Regions from separate parts of the Turicibacter sp. GALT-G1 genome, predicted to be linked through region 2. Evidence: riboswitches for the same ligand, from Rfam matches in the RefSeq annotation. Region 2 holds a riboswitch; each other region holds the start of a gene.

Evidence for each region. A riboswitch is a leader RNA that binds a small molecule or an ion and turns the genes downstream of it on or off. The one in region 2 is predicted to bind lysine.
Region 1: another riboswitch for lysine. It lies ahead of lysA (diaminopimelate decarboxylase); the one in region 2 lies ahead of NEH74_RS11155 (transporter substrate-binding domain-containing protein).
Region 3: another riboswitch for lysine. It lies ahead of NEH74_RS02635 (Na+/H+ antiporter NhaC family protein); the one in region 2 lies ahead of NEH74_RS11155 (transporter substrate-binding domain-containing protein).
Region 4: another riboswitch for lysine. It lies ahead of NEH74_RS10935 (YfcC family protein); the one in region 2 lies ahead of NEH74_RS11155 (transporter substrate-binding domain-containing protein).

Annotation. Positions count from the first base shown of each region.
Region 1 is NZ_JAMQUS010000024.1:5,223-11,155, forward strand. Features, by position in the region: gene NEH74_RS04445 (M20 family metallopeptidase) at 1-599, opposite strand, end outside; gene NEH74_RS04450 (aspartate kinase) at 614-1,810, opposite strand; gene lysA (diaminopimelate decarboxylase) at 1,824-3,119, opposite strand; lysine riboswitch at 3,249-3,426, opposite strand; gene NEH74_RS04460 (hypothetical protein) at 3,746-3,919, shown strand; gene NEH74_RS04465 (L-lactate dehydrogenase) at 4,036-4,980, opposite strand; gene NEH74_RS04470 (GNAT family N-acetyltransferase) at 5,127-5,633, shown strand; gene NEH74_RS04475 (ATP-binding protein) at 5,681-5,933, opposite strand, start outside.
Region 2 is NZ_JAMQUS010000065.1:12,142-18,074, reverse strand. Features, by position in the region: gene rnhC (ribonuclease HIII) at 1-347, opposite strand, end outside; gene NEH74_RS11160 (endonuclease MutS2) at 664-3,009, shown strand; lysine riboswitch at 3,143-3,309, shown strand; gene NEH74_RS11155 (transporter substrate-binding domain-containing protein) at 3,388-4,197, shown strand; gene NEH74_RS11150 (amino acid ABC transporter permease) at 4,211-4,960, shown strand; gene NEH74_RS11145 (amino acid ABC transporter ATP-binding protein) at 4,972-5,721, shown strand; gene trxA (thioredoxin) at 5,926-5,933, shown strand, end outside.
Region 3 is NZ_JAMQUS010000010.1:15,034-20,966, reverse strand. Features, by position in the region: gene NEH74_RS02645 (hypothetical protein) at 1-234, shown strand, start outside; gene rlmD (23S rRNA (uracil(1939)-C(5))-methyltransferase RlmD) at 1,035-2,429, opposite strand; lysine riboswitch at 2,617-2,789, shown strand; gene NEH74_RS02635 (Na+/H+ antiporter NhaC family protein) at 2,936-4,522, shown strand; gene pdaA (delta-lactam-biosynthetic de-N-acetylase) at 5,863-5,933, opposite strand, start outside.
Region 4 is NZ_JAMQUS010000061.1:29,605-35,537, reverse strand. Features, by position in the region: gene NEH74_RS10940 (M20 family metallopeptidase) at 1-726, opposite strand, end outside; gene NEH74_RS10935 (YfcC family protein) at 739-2,166, opposite strand; lysine riboswitch at 2,410-2,584, opposite strand; gene NEH74_RS10930 (hypothetical protein) at 3,027-3,233, opposite strand; gene NEH74_RS10925 (transcriptional regulator) at 3,331-4,578, opposite strand; gene nagA (N-acetylglucosamine-6-phosphate deacetylase) at 5,008-5,933, opposite strand, start outside.

The DNA.
Region 1 (5,933 bases), on a different contig from region 2:
ATAATGAGCGCATCATTTGCTTTATGAGGAATCGCTCCATGCCCACCTTGACCTTGAATGACAATATCAACCTCTCCAGTTTGAGCTGTCATCACACCTGATCGAAGCCCAAACTTTCCCTCCTCAATCTCTGGATATAAATGTAGACCAAATATAAACTTCACCTTATATTTTTTTAATACTCCTTCTTTGACAATAACCTCAGCTCCGCCTGGACCTTCTTCTGCCGGTTGTAAAATGAATAATACGCTCTTTTTTAACGGTTCAATCTTTGATAAATGAGTCGCAAATCCAAGTAAAATAGCCATGTGACCATCATGACCACATCCATGCATTTTTCCCTGATGTTTAGATGTAAATGCAACGCCAGTCTCTTCTGCTAAACTCAATCCATCCATATCTGAGCGAAAAGCAATACATTCATCACTTTCACCTTTTCGATAAGCTAACAATCCTGTTTTTGCGGTTGATTCGATCTCGTATCCTAAAAGTTCTAATTGTTCTTTTAAATATGCTGATGTTTTAAACTCACAAAATCCAAGTTCGGGAATTTGATGTAAATACTCTCGATGCGTTGTTAAAATTTCTTTTAAATCCATACGCCGTTCCCCCTTTACAAATTCAACTCATTCGATAAGGCGCGAACTGCTTTTTCTTTATCTTTTTTATCAATTGTATACGAAATACTAATTTCTGATGTTGTCACTTGCCTAAAGGAAATCTCGTTATCCGCTAAAATTCTAAATAGGCGACCACTTACTCCACTTTGATTTCTCATTCCAATTCCAACGACTGAAATTTTTGTAATTTCATTCTCTATACTAATCTCAACTTTACCCTCTAAATCCCTCATCACCTTTTCAATTATAAATAAATCATCTTTTGGTGCAGTAAAAGAAACATTAATATACCCATCAACTGGTGCTGTTTGACTAATCATATCCACATTTACATTTTCAATCGCTAGTTTTTCAAATAAAGTCGCAACATGATCTAAGTTATATAAAATATGACTAACTGTTACCATTAAAATATCATCACAAACACTTAACCCCGTTACTATATTCCCTTCCATTTTCTCATCATACTCCTTAATATAAGTTCCACCCACATCATTTATACTTGAAGCTACATAAATTGGAATATTATATTTACATCCAATTTCAATAGCACGTGGTTCCATCACACCTGCACCAAGGCTTGCCATCTCCATCATCTCTTCATAACTAATAACATCAAGTTTTTTCGCCTCTTTATACAGTCGTGGATCGACGGAATAAATGCCATCAACATCTGTATAAATATGACATGGACAACCAAGTTTCGCTGCTATAGCAACTGCTGTTGTATCTGACCCTCCTCGACCAAGTGTTGTAATATCGCCATTTTCATTCACCCCTTGAAACCCAGCAACAACTACAACTTTCCCTTCTTTTAAATAATTCTTAATTTTCTCATCATCAATATCCAAAATTTTATTTTTAGTATGCGGTCCATATGTTTTAATTCCAGCTTGAAACCCAGTTAGAGCAATAGCGTCATATCCAAATTCCTGAAAGGCCATCGACAACAACGCAATGGACACTTGTTCTCCAGTGGATAAAATCAAATCCATTTCTCGTTTATTGGGATTTATAGCAATCTCTTTTGACATCTCCACTAAATAATCCGTCGTTTTCCCCATCGCCGATACGACAACCACCATATCATTTCCCTTTTCCTTTTCCGCAATGACTCGTTTTGCAATCCGTTTAATCTTCTCAGTTGTTCCAACTGATGTCCCACCATACTTATGAACCAAAATCCCCATATTCTCATTCCCCCTATAAAACTTCTAAAGCTAGTAATTCCTCTAACGTTTGTCGTTTACAAATCACTCGACTTTTTCCATTTTGAACCGAAACAACCGCAGCCTTCGGAATCTTGTTATAATTTGATGACATCGAATATCCATACGCACCGGTTGAGGCAATAATCAAGATATCACCTGTTTCAATACCCTTAATATCAACATCTGTGATAAGAATATCACCACTTTCACAACATTTTCCTGCGATCGTTACTTGCTTTTGATCCCCTGTTCTCATTTTATTCACAATCGCACACTCATAACGTGCTTGATATAACGAAGGTCTGATATTATCAGTCATTCCACCATCTACACTGACATAGGTTCGAACATCTTTAATATCTTTCATCGATCCAACTGTATATAGCGTACTTCCAGCATTTGCGACAATGGAACGTCCTGGTTCAATAATCAACGTCGGTACGTTAATCCCTAATTTCTGACAAGATTTTTCTACTTTTTCAATCATAGCTTCACAAAATTGTTGAATGGTTTTTGGTTGATCATTTTTCGTATAATAAACGCCAACTCCTCCTCCTAAATCAACTTCTCTAATTTGAATGCCGTATGTTTCCTTAATCTCCTTAACTAAACTCATCATAATATCTACTTCATCTAAAAAAGGTTCTACATCAAAAATTTGTGATCCAATATGTGCATGTAATCCAACCAGTTGTAGATGCTCATATCGATGAAAACTGGCTAAACACTCATATAAATCCCCATTAGTCAAAGTAAATCCAAATTTCGAATCAATTTGTCCCGTTTTTATATAATCATGTGTATGTGCCTCTATACCAGGGGTAATTCTCAAATAAATCGCTTGCGATGTGCCTCTTTCCTTACAGAACTGTTCTAGCAAATCAAGTTCATAATAGTTATCAACAACAAATCGACCTACTCCTAACTCAAGCCCCATTTTAATTTCATCAATGGTCTTATTATTTCCATGAAACAGTACATTTTCCATTGGAAACTGAGCTTTATTCGCCGTGTATAGTTCTCCACCAGATACCACATCTAAATATAATTCTTCTTCTTTGATGAGTTGACACATATGAAGTGGTAAAAAGGCCTTCCCAGCATAAGCGACTCGATTTCGATGTTCTTTCACTTTGAAATGTTTCACATATTCGCGGCAATTCTCTCGAGCAAGTTGTTCATCAAAGACATATAAAGGGGTTTGATACGTCTTAGCAAGTTCTAAACAACTGACTCCTCCGATATAAAGTTCATCATTTTTTACTGACATCGTTCCTTGTAATTTCATTTTGTCGTCCTTCCTTTTCGTCATAAAGAGGCTCACATTTACAAATAAAAGCTCCCTCATTTGAATCATACTAAGGGAGCTTCGAAAAATACTATCCTAAAATAGATGATAACAGGATAGTCTCTATTTCTTAAATGTAGCTCAACACAAATTTGCATTTGTGACAGTGATGCATATATTCTATACACCCCCAGGTCTATAACCTTAAAGCTTCAGTTATAGCCTTCGGCGGTTATTCCTTTCTTCATACTTCATTGCGCTTACCTCATTATGAATACTCTTAAGAACCGCAGCCTCTACCTTAATTATTTATTATTAAGTTATTAATTATTTTAAAACATTTTCCATTATTTGTAAATAATATCAAACAAACTTAGTATATTCAAATCATTTAGCCTAATATTTCACTAACTCTACAATTAAAACTATATTCAATACCTAATAAATTTATACGGTACATTTCAGTTTTAATTAATTATTTATTACTAACCCAATCAGCCTATCTCATATTATATTAAACCCTAGGTTCTTTTGATTAAGGTTATTAGGGATTTTATTTTGTCGTTGATTAAGATATGATATAAATGATATAGTCATTTTTATCTATAAAGAAATGAGGTGACAAGATGTTTGAAGAGTTTGTGATGCAACCTTTATCTATGCTTTATGAAGATGGAACTTACGATGAAATCCCTTATTGTGCGAATTGTAATCTAGAAGTTGGACCAGGTGGGCGTGTCGATTCACGTTTCCCAATGCAGGATGATTATAATCGTTGTCGTGAATGTGTAGGGAAATAATAAAAACCACTTGCCGCCCTTGAAACGGTAAGTGTTTTTTTTGTTATGACAGATTGTAATATGAAGTGCGATACCTAAAGAAACCTCAATACTAGATTGAGGTTTCTTTTATTCAATTAACGCACGGTATCTAATGTTTCTTTTAAAATTGAGACGGATTTAGTTAATTGTTCGAGTTCTTCTGGACTAATATTTAAGTTAAAGACTTCGCGAATTCCGTTACGATTGACAATCGCAGGCACACCGGTAAAGATATCATGAAGACCATATTCACCATCTAAATAAGCTGACACTGGTAAGACTGAGTTTTCGTCATTTAGGATAGCTTTAACAATACGCGTGATACACATCCCAATTCCGTAATAAGTGGCGCGTTTACGTTCAATAATATGATAAGCAGCATCACGGACGTTGACATAGATTTCTTCTAAATCTTCTCTTTTATATTCTGGATGATCTTTAATAATATCGAAGATTGGTTTGACACCGACGCTTGTATGTGACCATAATGGCGTTTCAGTATCACCATGCTCACCGACAATATAACCGTGAACGTTACGAGGATCGACGTCTAAATATTTACCCATTTGGTATCTTAAACGAGCGGTATCAAGTGTTGTTCCGGTCCCAATGACACGATGTTTTGGTAAACCTGATTCTTGCCAAGCAATATAAGTTAAGACATCAACAGGGTTACTTGCAATTAACAGAATTCCATTAAATCCTGATTGCATAACATTTTTAATAACATCACGCATGATTTTCGCATTTCGTTCAACTAAGGCTAAGCGTGTTTCTCCGGGTTGTTGATTAACACCAGCTGTCACAACAACGATATCGGCTGTTTTACAGTCTGAGTAATCTCCAGCCCAGATTTCAATTTTTTCTGGGCCAAATGGAATCCCGTGATTTAAGTCCATGGCTTCACCAACAGCTTTTTCATGATTAACGTCAATTAGAACTAACTCCTCAGCTCCACCTTGGTTTACCATTGAATACGCAAAGCTCATTCCAACAAATCCTGTACCAACTAATACAACACGTCTAGTTCCAGTCTGCATAGCGACTACCTCCTTTAGTTTTACTTCATTAGTATGTACGAATTAGTCATTTCTAATTGCGAAATTTGTCGAAAACATTAGAGTTATGTTATAGAACTTGGTGATATAATGATTAATAATTATCCACTTTTGAAAGGAGAATAAAGATGTTAGCATTAAGATATACTAAACTAGAAGATATTGAACGTGTCATGGAGATTATTAAACAAGCTCAACAATATTTCAAAGAAAAGGGAATCAATCAATGGCAAAATGGTTATCCAAATGCTAAAGTCATTGAAAATGATATTAAAAATGGACATAGTTTTGTCTTAATAAAAAATAATGAGATTGTTGGAACCATCGCTATTTCTTTTGAAGGAGAAGCTACTTATAATAAAATTTTTGAAGGGGATTGGAAAAGTAATGATAACTATGCCGTCATCCATCGGATTGCAGTTGATCATGAGTTAAAAGGAATCGGGCTCTCATCTGAAATGATTAAACAAACTGAATTAATGTGTAATAAAAAAAGTGTTGGTAGCATTAAAGTCGATACACATGAGGATAACCAAGCGATGCAACGCTCTCTTATAAAAAATGGATTTGATTATTGCGGTGTCATTTATCTAGCTGATGGCAGTAAACGTGTAGCTTTTGAAAAATGTTTATAATGAAATAAAGCCTATATCGAAAATTGATATAGGCTTTATTTTATTTATTATTCAGCTAATTCTTCTACTGGTTGCGGTTTAACAATTTCTTTTTCAATTCCAACAATATTTAAGATTTTTTCTGAGCGTTCTCGCGTTGAACCTGTGATAACTTCATACTTCACATTCTCTGCATTTAAGAAGTTTAAGATTGCATCATCCACCATTTGAGCAACTTCTTCATCCTGCCAACGAACTCCATCTTTTTTATATCCAAATTCACGAGGTACAAAGAAGATATAGTCGTACTGAGGTAAGTCA
Region 2 (5,933 bases):
TCTGGGACATAAGCACAACAAACAACAAGTGGACCAAAGTAATCACCCGTTCCGACTTCATCACAACCAATTGCACTTAAACTTGCGATATTCGCTGGAAGTTTTGAGCTGGATGTTTTAGCTTTAGCAGTCGCTGCTTGAGTTGTCGTTTGCCACTTTTGAGCTTCTACCTCAGGTGCTTTTCCTTGAAAGACAACCTTTTTACTTAAATAAGCTGTGATGGTACAGTTTGAGGTTTTCGCTTGGAATAATGTATGATTTGGTACTTTAATAATTTGATTTGTATAGTGTTGATACATTTTTTCTAACATTTGTTGAGAGACTGTAAGTGTAATTGTTGAAGCCATCTCATCACCAACCCTTCTTTATGATATTATGATTTTAACAGAAAACGAAAAAATTTCCTATTATAAATGAGAGAAGAAAGGTTGGATTTTTATAGGTTTATGCTTTTATGGTGGGAATGAAAACTTGAGGTGGATTGGCCTTAAAATAGTGTTGAAGTGCGAAAAATATAAGAAATTGTCTCTATTTTTTTTAGAGTCATTTGTTTTACGATAGAACGTCTTGTGTCTTGAGAACAATACTAGGTTTTTAGAATGTTTTGTGTTAAAATAATAAAGATAAAATTTTTGCATTTTTTAGGCAGTTGGAGTGAGATTAATGAAACAGGCCATTCAAATATTAGAATTTAATAAAATTAAACAAACGGTAGATTCATTATGTGCTTGTTCACTCGGACAAAAGCGAGTGGAGTATTTAAGCCCATCCATTGATGAGAAACAAGTGGAGTATTCGTTAAATCAGTCGGATGAAGCGTTAAAAATTATTTTAGCCTTGGGTGAAGCCCCATTAGGTGGGGTCACAGACATTACAGAAGCCATCAAACGAGCTAAAATTTCTGCGATGTTGAGTGCTCAAGAATTATTAGGGATTAGCCGTTTATTATACGCGGTTTCACAATTGAAAACTTTTTCAGAACGTTTAAATGAAATTAAAGTAGACGCCCCAATTTTCTCGTCTCAAGTGAATAGTTTAGTCTCATTAAATAGTTTACAGACAGCAATTAATGATTGTATTGATGAAACAGGGTACATCTTAGATAGTGCTTCATCTGAATTAAGAAATATTCGTCGTTCGATTCAAAGTACGGAAGCCCGTATTAAAGAAAAGTTAAATCACGTCGTCTCAGAACGTCGTAATAAATTAACAGATGGGATTGTTACCATCCGAAATGAACGTTATGTTGTACCTGTTCGTGCCGAAGCTAAAAATACATTTGGTGGAACCGTTCATGATCAATCCTCATCAGGAAATACTTATTTTATTGAACCAAAAGAAGTTGTTGATTTAAATAATAAATTACAAGAGTATCATGTGGAAGAGCGCCGTGAAATTGAACGTATTTTACGCGCTTTAACGGAAGAAGTGAAAAAATTCGTTGACGCGTTGGCTGTTAACGTAGAGGTGTTAGGTGAAATCGACTTCATGTTTGCCAAAGGAAAATATGCACGTTTGATTAATGGAACACGTCCAAAAATGAATACAAAAGGAATCATCCGTTTAGTTGCGGCACGCCATCCACTCATTGATCAAAAAGTCGTTGTTCCTAATGATATTGAATTAGGAGATGAATATACAACGATTGTGATTACAGGTCCAAATACAGGAGGAAAAACTGTTACCTTAAAAACGGTTGGTTTATTAACTTTAATGGCACAAGCTGGACTTTTAATTCCAGCTCATGAAACATCACAATTAGCAATCTTTGATCATGTATTTGCTGATATTGGTGATGAGCAAAGCATTGAACAAAGTTTATCAACTTTCTCATCACATATGACAAATATTGTTCGAATCATGGAACGTTTAACGGTGAATAGCTTAATTTTATTTGATGAGTTAGGGGCAGGAACCGATCCAAAAGAAGGAGCTTCTTTAGCTATTTCTATTTTAGATTATGTGAAGGTTCGTGGTGCAAGAACCATTGCGACTTCCCATTATCCGGAGTTGAAAGCATATGCCTATGAAAATGATGATGTCATTAATGCGTCAGTGGAGTTTAATATTGAAACATTATCGCCAACCTATCGTTTATTAGTTGGGGTACCAGGTCGTTCAAACGCGTTTGAAATTTCAAAACGTTTAGGGTTAAAAGAAGCGATTTTAACAACAGCTCGTGCGTATGTTGAAACAGAACGTACGGAAATGACTGATTTAATTACGAAATTAGAAGATCGTGGTTTAGAATTAGATCATGAAATTCAATTATTACAAAAACAAAATCAAGAAGTAGAAGAGATGCGTCTTGATTATGAACGTAAGATTGCAAAGTTTGAAGCTGAACGAGAACGTGTCTTAGAAGAGATTAAAAAGGAAGCTTTTGAAAATATCCGTCAGGCAAAAGAAGAGGCAGAACAAATTGTAGCGGATTTACGTCAAGCAAAGAAAATGGCTGACTTAAGTATTAAAGATCATGAACTAACAGAAAAACTAACGTCGCTTAAAAAATCAGAAGCCAAACAAGCAGAGCAGTTTAAACGTAAAGCACGTAATAAGGCTCCACTAAAAGCAGGAGATGAAGTCATGGTACTTTCATTAAATCGTCAAGGAGAACTGATTGAGAAAACAAAAAATGGTGACTGGATGGTTCAACTTGGAATGATGAAAGTAAACATTAAAGAAGAAGATTTAGAATATTTACGTCAATCAGTGAAGAAAAAAGATTCAGGCAAAGGTAAAATGATTCATAAACGTAACACAAACGTTGGGATTCAACTAGACTTACGTGGGGAACGTTATGAGGATGCGATGTTACGTTTAGATAAATATATGGATGAAGTCCTGTTAGCAGGATATCAAACCGTGACAATCATTCATGGGCATGGAACGGGAGCTCTTCGCCAAGGGGTTCATAAATATTTAAAGAAAAACAAACATGTTGCTTCATTTAGATTTGGTGGTGCTGGTGAAGGTGGTACAGGAGCAACTGTGGTTGAGTTAAAATAATAATTAAAGACATAGGATTGCCTATGTCTTTTTTTATACCAAATTATTAAGTTACTGCGTAAATTTATCCAAAAATTCCCTGAAGACGCTTGAGGTTTATGTTAAAAAATGGTATATTACATTTAGACAAGAAAAATCGTATAGAGGTAGCGGTGCATCAGAGTATTATCCGGAGTCGGCAGACAGTGAAAGATAGGAAAGGTAATCATCGCCGAAAGCTAGCATTGGCAGATGCTTAGCTTGGGGTTGCAGGGAATACCTGTAACACTCCTTCAGAAATGAAGTGGAGCTATTAATCAAACGAACTTTAAAAAGTAAGTCGTGTTTAATAGCACGACTTTTTTTGTTGAAGAAAATCAAAAGGGGAGAATGATTGATATGAAAAAGTTTATTGGAGTTTTAGCATTAGGTTCGTTGTTAGTTGGCTGTGGAGCAAACGGAGCAAATTCAGAAGATCAATTTATTGTAGGAATGGAGTGTAATTATGCTCCATTTAACTGGCAAACAGATAAGGAAACGGAAACAGCTGTTTCAATTGGTGGAGCGGGATTATGTGATGGTTATGATGTAAGAGTGGCCTCACAAATTGCAGATACACTGGGGAAAGAATTAGTTGTTAAAAAATTAGATTGGGATGGATTACAGCCAGCACTTCAATCAGGAGAAATTCATGCCATTATTGCAGGGATGACAGCGAATGAAGAACGTGAACAAGGAATTGACTTTACAACACCATACTTTGAATCAGAAATGGTTATGATAGTTAAAAAAGATGGAAACTATGTGGATGCCACTTCCATTAATGATTTTAGTCAAGCTAATGTCATCGGACAAATGAATACAAATTATGATGAAATCATTGATCAAATCAAAGAAGTGAATCACTTAACGCCACGCTCAAGCTATCCTGAATTAGTTCAAACCCTATTATCAGGAGAGTCTGATGGAATCACAGCTGAATTACCAGTTGCCGAAGGGGTTGTCCAAGCAAATCCAAGTTTAACGATTGTTCATTTTGCTGATGGGGAAGGATTTGATGTAGATACATCTGTATCAATTGGGTTAAAAGAAGGAAGCCGCGGATCAGATTTCTTTAATAACGTACAAGCTGCTTTAGATCAAATTTCTGAAGCGACACGTCAGGAATGGATGAATGCTGCACGCGAAACAGCGCCAACAGGAGAGTAAGAGGGTGTTTATGATGTTTCAAGTTGATTTTTTTGAGAAAGCTTTTGATTTATTTACAAATAATTTTAATTTATTTTGGTATGGGATTAAAATTACATTATTATTAGCCTTATTGGGAACAATATTTGGATTAGTTATTGGTCTTGTTTTAGGAGGGATTCGTGCCATTGCCATCGAACCTCGTGATTCGATGGGAGTTAAGGCTATAAAAAAAGTATTACATTGGATTGTGGGGTTGTATGTGTGGTTCTTTAGAGGAACGCCGATGATGGTGCAAGCAATGTTTTTATATTATGCCTTAAGACCTGTCCTTGGGTGGGATGCGATGACAGCAGGGATTGTAATTATTTCTGTGAATACGGGTGCTTATATGGCGGAGATTATTCGTTCTGGGATTCAATCCATTGATAAGGGGCAAATTGAAGCTGCACGTAGTATTGGAATGACGAGCTCGCAAACCATGAGGTACATTATTTTACCACAGGCCATCAAAAATTCATTCCCATCTATCGGAAATGAATTTATCGTTAATATCAAAGATAGTTCGATGCTAAATGTCATTGGGGTGATTGAAGTTTTCTTTCAATCACGATCAGTAGCTGGTAGTGCGATGTTATATTCAGAAACATTTTTTATTACTTGTTTGATTTATTTAGTGTTGACAACGATTACGGCGCAAATTTTGCGATTTATTGAGAAAAGAATGAATCTGCCTAAAACATCTTTTCCAGCGTCACAAACTGTACCTAATACGCTTGACTAAGGAGGATCATAGTGGAAGCGAATCATATTATTGAAATCCATCGTTTGAAAAAACATTTTGGGAATTTAGAAGTTTTAAATAACATTGAGTTTCATGTAAAAAAAGGAGAAGTTATTACAATTATTGGATCAAGTGGAAGCGGGAAATCAACTCTTTTACGTTGTATTAATTTATTAGAGAATCCAGATAGTGGAGAAATTTTATATTACGGAAAAGATATTTTAAAGGGAAATATTAATATTAATCATCATCGAACAAAAGTGGGAATGGTATTTCAAAGCTTTAATTTATTTCAAAACAAGACGGTTTTGGAAAATTGTATGATTGGTCAAACTAAAATTTTAAAACGAAGTAAAGAAGAAGCGAAAGAAAAAGCGATGTTTTATTTAAAAAAAGTGGGAATGGAGCAATTTGCAAACTGTAGTAGTACACAACTATCAGGAGGGCAAAAGCAACGTGTTGCCATTGCGCGGGCCCTTTGTATGGATCCAGAAGTGTTATTGTTTGATGAACCAACTAGTGCACTCGATCCAGAGATGGTTGGTGGTATCTTAGATGTCATGAAACAGTTAGCGGATGAAGGATTAACGATGATTGTGGTAACACATGAAATGGGGTTTGCAAAAGAGGTTAGTGATCGTGTGGTCTTTATGGATAAAGGGGTTATTGCTGAAGAAGGCACACCTGAGCAAATCTTCATAAATCCAACGCAAGAGCGTACAAAAGAATTCTTACATCGTTATTTATCTAAGAGCCTTTAGGAGAGTTATTCAGTTCATATTTTTTAATGACAGGTATGATGAAACGATCTATAAAATTCATGTTTTTGAAAATTTTAGTTCATGCTCTTGTGGATACATTCTGATAAATGTGAGATAATATGGGGGAAAGTGCAAATTATTTGTAATTTCATGGAAATGTGCTATACTAAAGTATAGAAAAAGGGTATAAAAGGAGGAATGAACATGTCAGT
Region 3 (5,933 bases), on a different contig from region 2:
AGTTATAAGTATGGATTCACAGACAGTGAATTTTTAGCCTTTATTGCCGATTTAGATCCTACTGAGTACATTCTAGTCATCACTGTCGTAACTATTTTAATTAATATCAATTTAAATATCTTTGAGCAATATGTCGTTTCTGGAGCCCTCCTTGATATCGCTGTCACTAGTCAGAATATGGTTCAACAAAGAGGATTCCAATTAGCTCGCCAAGGAGAAGCCGTGAGTCAATAACGAAGTGAATATCGACAAGAAAACTTTGACAACCTTTATAGTGAAATAGATAGACTAACGGAAGAATTAAACCAACTAAAATCAAAGATATTCCCTCAACAAACCGATTAGTATTAAAAAATAATACAACACTTTTTTATAAATTCAATTTACTTCCTACTTAATATCAATACAAATCCCTTCCTAGTTGATTTACCGTTATACGTTTTCCATATTATCCCAAAAACAAGCGCCACAAAATCTTAGTATGCATCTTTCTAACTATGATCCCCTCACTTCAAGTACTAGTGCCTATCATTTTCTTTCTCTTTTTACCTCCCCTTATACTAAGACCGACACCCGATCTATCAAAGCCCCTCTATCTCTACCAAAACATTCGAATTATATTTAAACCTTATTGATAGATTCTCTTATATCCAGTTGACCCATTGTCACCTGTTTTGCCACGTTATCTCAAAAAAAACAAGTGCTACAAAATCTTAGCATGCATCTTTCTAACCACGATAACCTCAGTTCAATTGCTAGTATCTGTTCATCTCACTAAAGAAGTTTTAAAATAAAATTGAGGCGATGACAGGGAGAGCGAATCAATGGGATTAGGGGTGAGCTTGCTCACCTACTAATAAGAATAGCCCATCGGTAGAAGCTCTCCCTTATAATATCGCCTCATAGATTTTCTTATTTTAAAACCATCTACTGTTCTTGTCGATCAATGTACAACGCTAGCCACTTGACCTGATACCCTCCCTGTGCATCTTAGTATAAAAAAAGACAGCATCTTAAAGATACTGTCTAAATTCTTAGCGTTGTTTTTTAGCTGGGCGGTCTTGGCGAACTAAGCGCACAACGGCTTCAACATGAGACGTTTGTGGGAACATATCCACTGGTTGAATATAGTCCACACGGTACTTCTTCGTTAATTCTTTTAAATTCTTAGCTAACGTCGATGGATTACATGACACATACACAATCGTTTTTGGTTGCACACGTTTTAACATCTCGATTAGCTCAGTTCCTAATCCTGTACGAGGAGGATCCACAATCACGACATCTGGTTTAAATCCTTCATTCGCCCATTTCGGTACGATTTGTTCTGCTTTACCAACGGCATAATATGTATTTGTTAAACCATTTAATTTTGCATTTTCTTTCGCATCCGCAATGGCTTGACGTGTAATATCCACCCCACGTACTTCACTTGCTTTATCTGCAACCCATTGACCGATTGTTCCAACACCACAGTAAGCATCAACCACTTTTTCGTTTCCTTTTAAAGCAGCTGCATATTTGACTTGGTTGTATAATTTAATCGTTTGTTCTGGGTTTAACTGATAGAACGCGCGTGGAGATAAATTGAACTTGAAGCGTCCTAATTCATCTGAAATGAATTTTTCTCCAGCGATGTGCTTCATTTCTTTTCCGAAGATTTCATGCGTATCTTCGTTGTTAATATTTAAATAAACTGATTTAACATCTGGGCAATATTTCATTAAGTCTTTCGCTAAAGCATTCATTTTTCTGAACTCGTTATTAGCGAATACGAATGTCACCTGGACCTCACCTGTTTTAAATCCACGACGAACGACAATATAGCGTGCCGTTCCTTTTTTCGTTTTAGGTGCGTAAGCGAACACTTTGTAATCATCTAATAAATCAACCGCATGATTGATGACTGTGTTAATTTCTTCATATTGAACATCACAATCTGTTACATTCACTAATTCACGTGAATTCATGCTGTAGAATCCAACCATAACCCCATCTTCGTCATATCCAACTGGCATTTGAGCGCGATTGCGGTAGTTATACGGATCTTTCATTCCGATCGTTGGACGGATATCACATTCTTCAGGATCTAAATTCGTATAACGTTCAATCGCTTGTGAAACGGCATCACGTTTAATACGAAGTTGCTCTTGATAAGACATATGTTGTAATTGACATCCACCACATTGTCCATAAACTTCACATGCGGGTTGCACACGGTGCTTTGATTTACGTTTCACACGTACCAGTTCCGCTTCCGCGTAACCACCTGCCACACGCGTACAAGTCGCAACCACTTCTTCACCCACTAACGTTCCTAGAATAAAGACCGCTTGTTTTTTATAATATCCGATTCCCTCACCGTTAATTCCGATGCGTTTAATCGTCACTAAAAATTCTTGACCAACCTTTAAAGGTGACATATTCATCTATTAAAACCTCCAATGCTTTGTTAAGCTATCCTTTATCTTACCACATTCCCTGTCATTTTACATCGAAATCCCTATATTTCATGATAACTTTCACACATTGATTTGATTATTTTAGAACCCAATGCTTGACTTTTTTATAAAAGATGCTAAAATAGGCTTAATTGAATATGTCTCTTGTTCTCTTTGATGAGTTAGAGGTGCGTGTCCAATGAGTAGGAATTTCGAGAGTGACGTCGATGACAAATTCTAAAAGGTGTCCACGCCGAAGTCTTGTTTGTGTCAACCAAACTTGTGCTGGTGTTATGTTGAATAAATTTAACACTGTCACTACAATTGTAGTGGAGGACTAATGATCGGAGAGTTAAATAATACTTGTCATCTATCGTCTAACAACCTTAGACTTTTTAGAGCCATGTATGAGTTTAACTCTGCATGGCTCTTTTTTCTTTATCAAAAGAACAGCTTCTTATTCAATTGCACTAACAATTGAGGAGAGGATTTATATGATTGGAACTATTTATGCGTTAATTCCGGCACTACTTACTATTGCCCTTGTTATTTTTACGCGCCGTGTCGTATTATCACTCGGGATTGGTGCCATCTCGGCTGCCTTTATTTTAGCCAATTTCAATCTCATTCAAACGGTTGAAACGCTTGGATCAACGTTTAGTGGACTTATTTTTGAAAAAGATGGATTAATCGGCTTTTTAAATGATTGGAACCTGTCGATTGTTTTCTTCTTACTTGCACTTGGCGCCATTACAGCTTACATCGTCTTATCAGGCGGAGCGTCTGCGTTTACAAAAGCGATTATCAAACACGTCAAAACGCGCGAAGGCGTTCAATATACGTCTGCCATTTTAGGAATTTTAATTTTTGTCGATGACTACTTTAATGCCCTAGTTGTCGGAAATGTCTCAAAACCGTTAGCTCAGCAACAAAAAATTTCACGAGCACGACTAGCTTACATTGTCGATTCAACGTCAGCACCAATCTGTGTGATCTCACCGATTTCAAGTTGGGCGACTGGAGTGATGGGGTCGATGGCAGTTATTTTTGCAAGTACAGGTGCGACGTACAATACGTTCTCTGCTTTCTTAATGACGATTCCTTATCATTTCTATGTGATTGTCTCAGTTATCATGGTCTTCATTGTCATTAAATACAATTTAAATCTTGGACTCATGAAAAAATACGAGACGGATACGATCAATGGGAATGATAGTTCTCTTACGAGTGCTGAAGTGGCAAGCGCTCACGGAGGCGACGTGGAGTCATCAAAAGGAACAGTATGGGATTTAATCGTCCCGATCTTGACCTTAATCGTCGTGACGGTGTTAACGATGGTGTATACTGGCTATATAGGGGCAATGAATAACACATCAGACTTCAACTTATTCTTCGCAATCTTAGATAACATCAACCTATCAACAGCGCTTCGCTTTGGTGGAGCAGCGGGATTAATCGTGTCAATGGGAATGGCATATCGTCATGTCATAAGTGGTGAAGTCACGCAGAACCAATATGTCAAAGCCTTCTTCTCAGGAATGAAGTCAATGGTTGGAGCCATTATCGTTTTATTATTAGCCTGGGCAATTTGTGAGTTAGTTAGTGCGTTAGATGCAGGTGGCTACTTAGCCTCTGTCATTACATCAGCGAACATTAATCCAAACTTCATCCCAGTTGTGATGTTCATTGTCGCAAGCTTCATGGCTTTTGCAACAGGAACGTCATGGGGATCATTCGGAATCTTACTTCCAATTGCTGGTTCAGTCGCAGCGGCGATTGATATGAATTTAATGATTCCAGTCATGGCCGCTGTTTTATCAGGTGCTATCTTTGGAGATCATGCCTCACCTATTTCAGATACAACCCTTTTATCAGCAACAGGATCAGGTTGTGATTTAGGTGCTCACTTTAACTCTCAGTTACCATACGCCCTTTTATCAGCTTGTATCGCTTCACTCGCATACATCGCATTTGGAATGACTGAAAGTTTAATGATTGCCTATCTCATCATCATCATTGGCTTCATCGCTACAATCTTTTATGCAAAATCACAAAACAAATCGGAAGCTATCCAAGAATAAGGTCGCTTCCAAAACAAAATCAAAGGTGGAAAAAATAATTATAGATAACAAAAGGAACTAAGTGCAGAGGGGAAACTGCATCTTAGTTCCTTTTTTCTATATTAAAGAGAGGTTGAGAGAATTGGAGAAGAAAGTCTACATTATATGTATTTAGCATCAAGATGATAAATACATAAGACTTCTGTATTGGTAAATAGAGAACTTCAAGTACAAACTCAAAGTATAGTCCCACCATGAAAGACTATTAACTTGGGAGGTTATCTCTACACACCCTCATTATAGGCACCCATTCAAAATCCTAAACAAAAATCCGAAAATTTTTTCATTATTTTAAGGCTCAACACCAGAATTGGTTCTTGACAAAAAAGTTGATACAAATAGCTGAATCACAGATTTAGAATTTCAGTATTTTATCATTACTAATGATGAACCATTAGAGTTAATTTCTTAGTTGAACCAAGTCAAGCACCATTTTTGGTGAAGACTCTATTTTAAATATTAATAAATTATCTTCTAAAATCGAGGTCATTTTTATAGGCACTTCAATAATAACTGTGCGACGCTTATCATCCTATCAAAGTCATCTTATACAGTTCACCTTTAATGGTTATACCTAATTTCTTCTACCTAAATGGATACTTCCTTCTATACAAGACCATTTAACTGATAAAAGAGATTTTCCTCTCATATTTTTTTATATTATTACTAGTAGAAGTCTTAATAAGCACTAGCCACAAAGTAAAAGGTTGATTCAAAATTCATTTTTCCTAGAAATTATGATAATAATAAATAAAATGAGGCAATTTAACGAGGGAGTCTATCATGGGATGATAAGTGGTGAAACCACTTATCATATGCAATGCCCATTAAAAGCACTTCATCGAAAATAAATGCCTCATTTATATTATTATAATTTAGTCATCTTTTATCTATATAGCTACCTGATGAATGTCTAAAGAAATAATCAAACTTTTAACCACAACCTAGAAAAAAAGAGATAATTTCGAAAATCCGAAATTATCTCTTCACTTAAGCAGACAACTCCGCCAAGCGCGGAGTATAGTTCAGCTAAATTTTTGCTCTACAAAAATAGCTGAACAAACATAAAATAAACCTCGAGAGGGGGAACTCTCGAGGTTTGGTTAAACGGTCGTGGGGGAACACGATCCGTTTGGGAGTGAGAAAACATAATGAATAAGAAAATCAAAGGGGGAGAAAATTTATTATCATTTTCATCCATAGTTATTATGGCACAAAGTTATGTACAAAAAATGAATTAAACGTGTTCTTTCAGTGTCCCTGTAACGTTTACATCACTTTTTTCTACAAATTATAACCAATTATTCAATAATCACCGGACTATCTTGTGTCATTAAATATTGCAGTGACTTAAACTCATACCCTTCATTTC
Region 4 (5,933 bases), on a different contig from region 2:
TTTAGTTGCTGCGCGGATATAAAACTGTGCTGTTGCATGTTCAGGTACAATATTAGCAGCAACCCCACCATTAGTAATAATTCCATGCATTCTTACATCTGGTGTCACATGCTGACGTAAAGCATCTACTCCATTAAATAATTGAATCACTGCATTTAAAGCATTAATCCCGTTTTCAGGAGATGCAGCTGCATGAGATGGACGACCTGTATAATCAAACTGTAAAGCTTCCATCGCTAAAGATGTTCCACTTTCTGTCGTGAATCCCGAAGGGTGCACCATCATAACAGCATCCATCTTGTTAAACAGTCCAGCCTCTGTCATAGTCACTTTTGCTCCATTTGTTTCTTCGGCAGGTGTCCCGAACACATAGACTTTTCCACCGATTTCATCGATAACTTTACTTAAGGCAACTCCAGCCCCGGCACTGATTACACCAATCATATTATGACCGCATCCATGTCCTAGTTCAGGTAAGGCATCGTATTCACAAAGGTATGCCACTGATAAACCTGGTTTCCCACTATCGTATACAGCCTCAAATGCAGTGTCTAACCCTGCCACTGGGCATTTAATTTCGAAATCATGTTCTTTTAAAAAGGTTGTTAATTTTTCAACTGCTTTGTATTCTTGATTCCCTAATTCCGGATTATCATGAATAAAGCGATTCATGTCTACTAAACGTTCTTTTAATGATTCCCCGATTGATAATAATTCTTTTTTCATTATACTGTCTCCTTATGACCATCCCATTAAGATGGCAATTGTAATAAAGATAATTGCTAATCCACCAAAAATTAATTGAACTGGCCAAACCCATTTAATCCATTTTGCCCATGGAATTCCCGCTACACCTAAACAAGCCATTAAAACAGCACTTGTTGGGAAGATAGCATTTGAGAATCCATCACCAAATTGGAAAATTAAAATTGAAGTTTGTGGTGTAATACCAACTAACTCACCAAGCGGTGCCATGATTGGCATCGTTAAAGCAGCTTGTCCTGATCCCGATGAGATAAAGAAATTGATAAACATTTGAACAAAGAACATCACATATCCAGCAACTAACGATGGCAATTGTCCAATGAAGTTTGATAAGTTATAAAGAATCGTATCAATAATTTGTCCGTCTTGAGCAATGATAACAATTGCACGTGCAAATCCAACCACTACTGCTGCACTAATCATATCTTTTGCTCCATGAATGAATGAATTGGCCATATCATCTAAACTTAAACGCCCAATGAATCCACAGATAATTCCCGTTGCAAAGAAAATAGCCGCAATTTCTGGAATTCCAAATCCAAATTGTAAAACACCTATAACGATAGCAGCTAAACATACTAAGATAGATGCTAAAATAACTTTATGTTTGAATGTGAATGGTAAATGTTCAGATTCTGCGTCTTCTAACTCCTGACGACGTACCTGATCAATTTCGTAAACTGGACTTAATTGTGGATTACGTTTAATACGGCGTCCATACCACATTAAATATAAAATTGAAGCTACTGTTGTAACCGCCCAGATGATCGTGCGGAATCCAACCCCTGTTCCTGCTGGCACCTGTGCGATACTTTGAGCAATTCCTACCGAGAATGGATTTAACATGGCTGTTGCGAATCCAACAATACATCCCATATAAGAAATTGCCATCGCCATAATACTATCGTATCCTAAGGCTAAACATAAAGGAATAAGCATCGCAATAAATGGAATAGCTTCTTCCGTCATTCCGAAGATGGCCCCACCTAATGAGAATAATCCCATAATAACCGGAATCATTAACATTTCTTTTCCTTTAAATGATTTAACGGCATTTGTAATTCCAGCATCAATAGCACGTGTTTTTGTAATAATTGCAATTGATCCGCTAACTACAAATAAGAAAGCAATAATTTCTGCCGCTCCTACAATTCCATGAATTGGGGCTTGTAATACACTAAATAATCCTTGTGGGGTTTGATCAACATAAGCGAATGAACCATCAACAACGACTGTTTTCCCTGCATCATTGACGATACGCTCATATGTTCCTGCAGGTAAAATCCATGTTGCTAATGCTACGATAACTAAAATAAATGTAACAATGACTAAAGTATGAGGGACTTTAAATTCTTTTGTCTCCTCTTTACCATCAACTCTTGGTTTTCTTAAACTAAGCATATTTTTTTCTCCCTCTTATTTTAAATTTTAAATAGTGTTTAGTTGAAAGAGGCAAATAAAAAAAGCCTTGAGCCATTCACTCACGACCTTCAGAAAAGAACAATAGATCATCCTTATTTCCGATTCTCAAATGATAGCTCTCCACGATTATTGGGACGACTCTAATCAAAACATTCAAAAAGTCCTGAGGCCATTCTCAAGACTTTTATCATATAACCGTACTAAGTTAGGATGATTTAAATCCGGAATGATAGCCCTCCACAATAATAAATTGTGACAATGTTAAATATCTTCTACTTAACACCAGCTCTATAACCTTAAAGTATCAGTTATAGGCTTCGGCGAGAATCCCTTTCCTATCGCGTCAACATCTTCACTCTTCGATAGTACTCTTAATTACCGCACCTCTATCTAAAACCTATTTAATTTACAATGTCATCTTATCTTATTTTATACTCAAAAACAACATTTTTTTATTAAATAGTATAAGAAACACTTATTTTTTATTATTAAAACATTAAAATTTTATATAAATTAGTTATAAATACCATATAATGTTGAAATTAGCATTTTATTATTTGATGCTTGTTTTATCATTCTCTATTTTATAATCATATAGTTTAAAAGAAGACTATTTCGTTTATTTTTTAAATATTAATGTGTATTCATGATGATTTAAGGCTTTATTTTTTTGAATATTTTTAATGAAACATAAAAAGCTGTTGCTACCCCTAACAACAGCTTTCTACGTACCCTTGTAATGATGAACGACACTAATCTTAATTAGAGTGTATAACACTCTCCCTAATTAATGATAGATATAGAAACTTATTTTATATCGATTTTATTTGTAAGACATTTCAAATATGATGTGATTCTTCCAAGATTTCATCTAAATTGACTAAGTCAATTGGATAATCTTCTAAACTAATTTTATTATTAGTTGAGTTATTCGGAGTATCATTTACTTTCGTATCCGGAATGTACTTATTCTTTTGATCGATACAAAATGATAATCGTAATAAATAAATCATCCGATGCATTTGATAATCGTTAAATTTATTCACTACTACGTCCTCCTGTTTCCATAACTATTATAAGTAGTTATTTATTGTATAATAAAGAAAAAAAAGGTCACAGATTTATTAAAAAATCTGTGACCTTTTACGTAATAGCATCAAGTAAAATACGGTATTCATTTAAATCTTTCTGTTGACCAAGAACATCATCCATAATCCTTTTATATAATCGATTTTGAAATTTCGTATAAATAAACTCATCTAATATCTCTTTATCAACTAATTTTTGAATATCCTCTAACAAAATCAACATGGATTCAAAGTCTTGAGTTTCCAAATATAAATCTAATCCCCACTCTAAAGTCGCCTCTTGTTGTTCAAAAGAACCTTTATGAAAAATAATATCTTTAACCTCGACTAATAGACTATGAGCTTTTTCATAATTGCCTATTCTAAAATAAACTTCGCCCATCAAACATTTGGTAATCGAGCGTTGCTTAACTGTTTCACGGAGAGGGAGTGCTATCTTTAAACAATCAAGTGCTTGTTGATATAGTCCTGAGTCTTTAAAGCTATAGCCTAAATTATGATAAGCATAACCCAAATAGTCTTCATAAAAAGGATTATTAATCAATTCGAGTAGTAACTCTCTTCCTAACTCATCTCGACCTTGTCTTTTTAAAATAGTCGATTTAATTAAATACGCTGCCGCTTTAGGCTGTAGATATTCATTTTGTTCTAATACAGGAATAATCCACTCTAAACTTTTTTCATACTTGGCTTGATTTAAATAACAAAGAGAAATGTAATATCGAATGCGATTAATATTTCTCCCCCTATCACCCTCCTGACAATTAATAGACAGTTGTAAGATAGAAATAGCTTCTTGATATTGCCCTAATGTAATATAATTAGTTCCTACTACTTCATATAAAGAAGCAGGATTTTTAGTAACCTGGATACAGTAGCCGATTGCCTTTAATAAATGAACATTAGCTGCTAATAACTCATCATTTTTAACATAGTGTAATCCAAGTAATGTTTCTATTTTAATTTTATATTCAATTAAATCAAAATCCGATGCAATCTTATTAAAAGTTTCATATTGATTTAAGGCATCTTGAAGATTACAATGCTGCTCTAACCATTCTCTTGCTTGTTCAACAGGTGATTTTATAAACTCATTATAGGAATAGTATTGTTGATAGTCACAATTACTCAATTCACAAATTGCATCATAAACATTTCTTAACATATTTTCATTTAAGGAGCGCTTCTCTGTCTCAATCATACTAATATAATTACGTGAGAATCCATAAGACTCAAATGCAATCTGCTTCAACCCGTACTTCTCTCTTGCCTGACGGATCTTTTCTCCTATTGTTAAAAACATTTTATCACACCTAAACTATAATGATACTCTTCTTAGATTAAAAACTAATCCAATGGATAATTATAACTTTTTTATATTTATTTTACCACCGATTTTAAATGTCAATACTTTCCGAGCATTCAATAAATTTTAAATTCATCTGTCTAACAAATGTGTTATATTCTTGAATAATTGTATTATCAATTGATACCATCCCACATATTTACTTTTACTATATATACAGAAATATTTCCTATAGCAATCTAAATGTTTGATATTTATGGCTTCCAAGACAGACTATAGTCTGAAGCGAGCCTGACATCTCCCGACAAAACGTATCCTCCATTGGCAGGGTTTGGATCACCTAGCGATTTCTGAAAGAAATCTATTCCTCAATTGCTAGGGCTTTAAAAGTTTTTACGATGTAAAAAACTTATGGGAGCTTATATTTTAATCAAGTTGGTTATACACCTCGCGACCTTCAACGATGGATAAGTAACAATTCATTTCCTCATCAAAGATTGCAATATCTGCATCTTTTCCGATTTCTAAACTTCCTTTACGATTGCAAACTCCAATCGATGTCGCTGGATTTAATGAAGCCATGTGAATAACTTCGGCAATAGTAGCATTTGTATTTTGCAAGAAGTTATAGATGGCTTTGTTTAATGTTAAGACACTTCCCGCTAAGTTTCCACTTTCTAATCGGGCAGCTCCATCTTTAACAACTACCCGCTGTCCACCAAGATCATATTGCCCCTCCTTCATGCATCCCCCGCGCATACTATCTGTAATTAAAACAATCTTTTCTTTTCCTTTATTGTCTAATACGAATTGAAACAATTGTTTATTCACATGAATCGTGTCAGCGATTAACTCAGTAAAAACATCACTAGTTAAAGAGGCTCCGACTACACCTGGCTCACGATGATTTAATGGTGTCATTGCATTAAATAAATGTGTCACATGTGAACATCCTAAAGAAAAGGCTTCTTTGGCTTGGTCATATGTTGCATTTGTATGTCCAATCGACAACGTAATATCTGTTTTTTCTTTCACATCTTTTGTGAATGAATAATCTTCATCCATTTCAGGTGCATATGAAACTAATCTAATCACATCTGTATAGTCTTTGATAAATTCATAACTCGGTTTAATAACATATTGTTCCGGTTGAGCCCCTTTATAAATCCTATTGATAAAGGGGCCTTCCATGTGAGCACCTAATACTTTCGCCCCATTTAGTGATTGTTCCATACATTCACGAATCACATTTAAAGCACCATAAATATCTTTAGGACTCATCGTCATCGTTGTTGGCAAAAATGATGTTACCCCATTCTTAGCAATACCCGTACCCATTAATTTAATCGCTT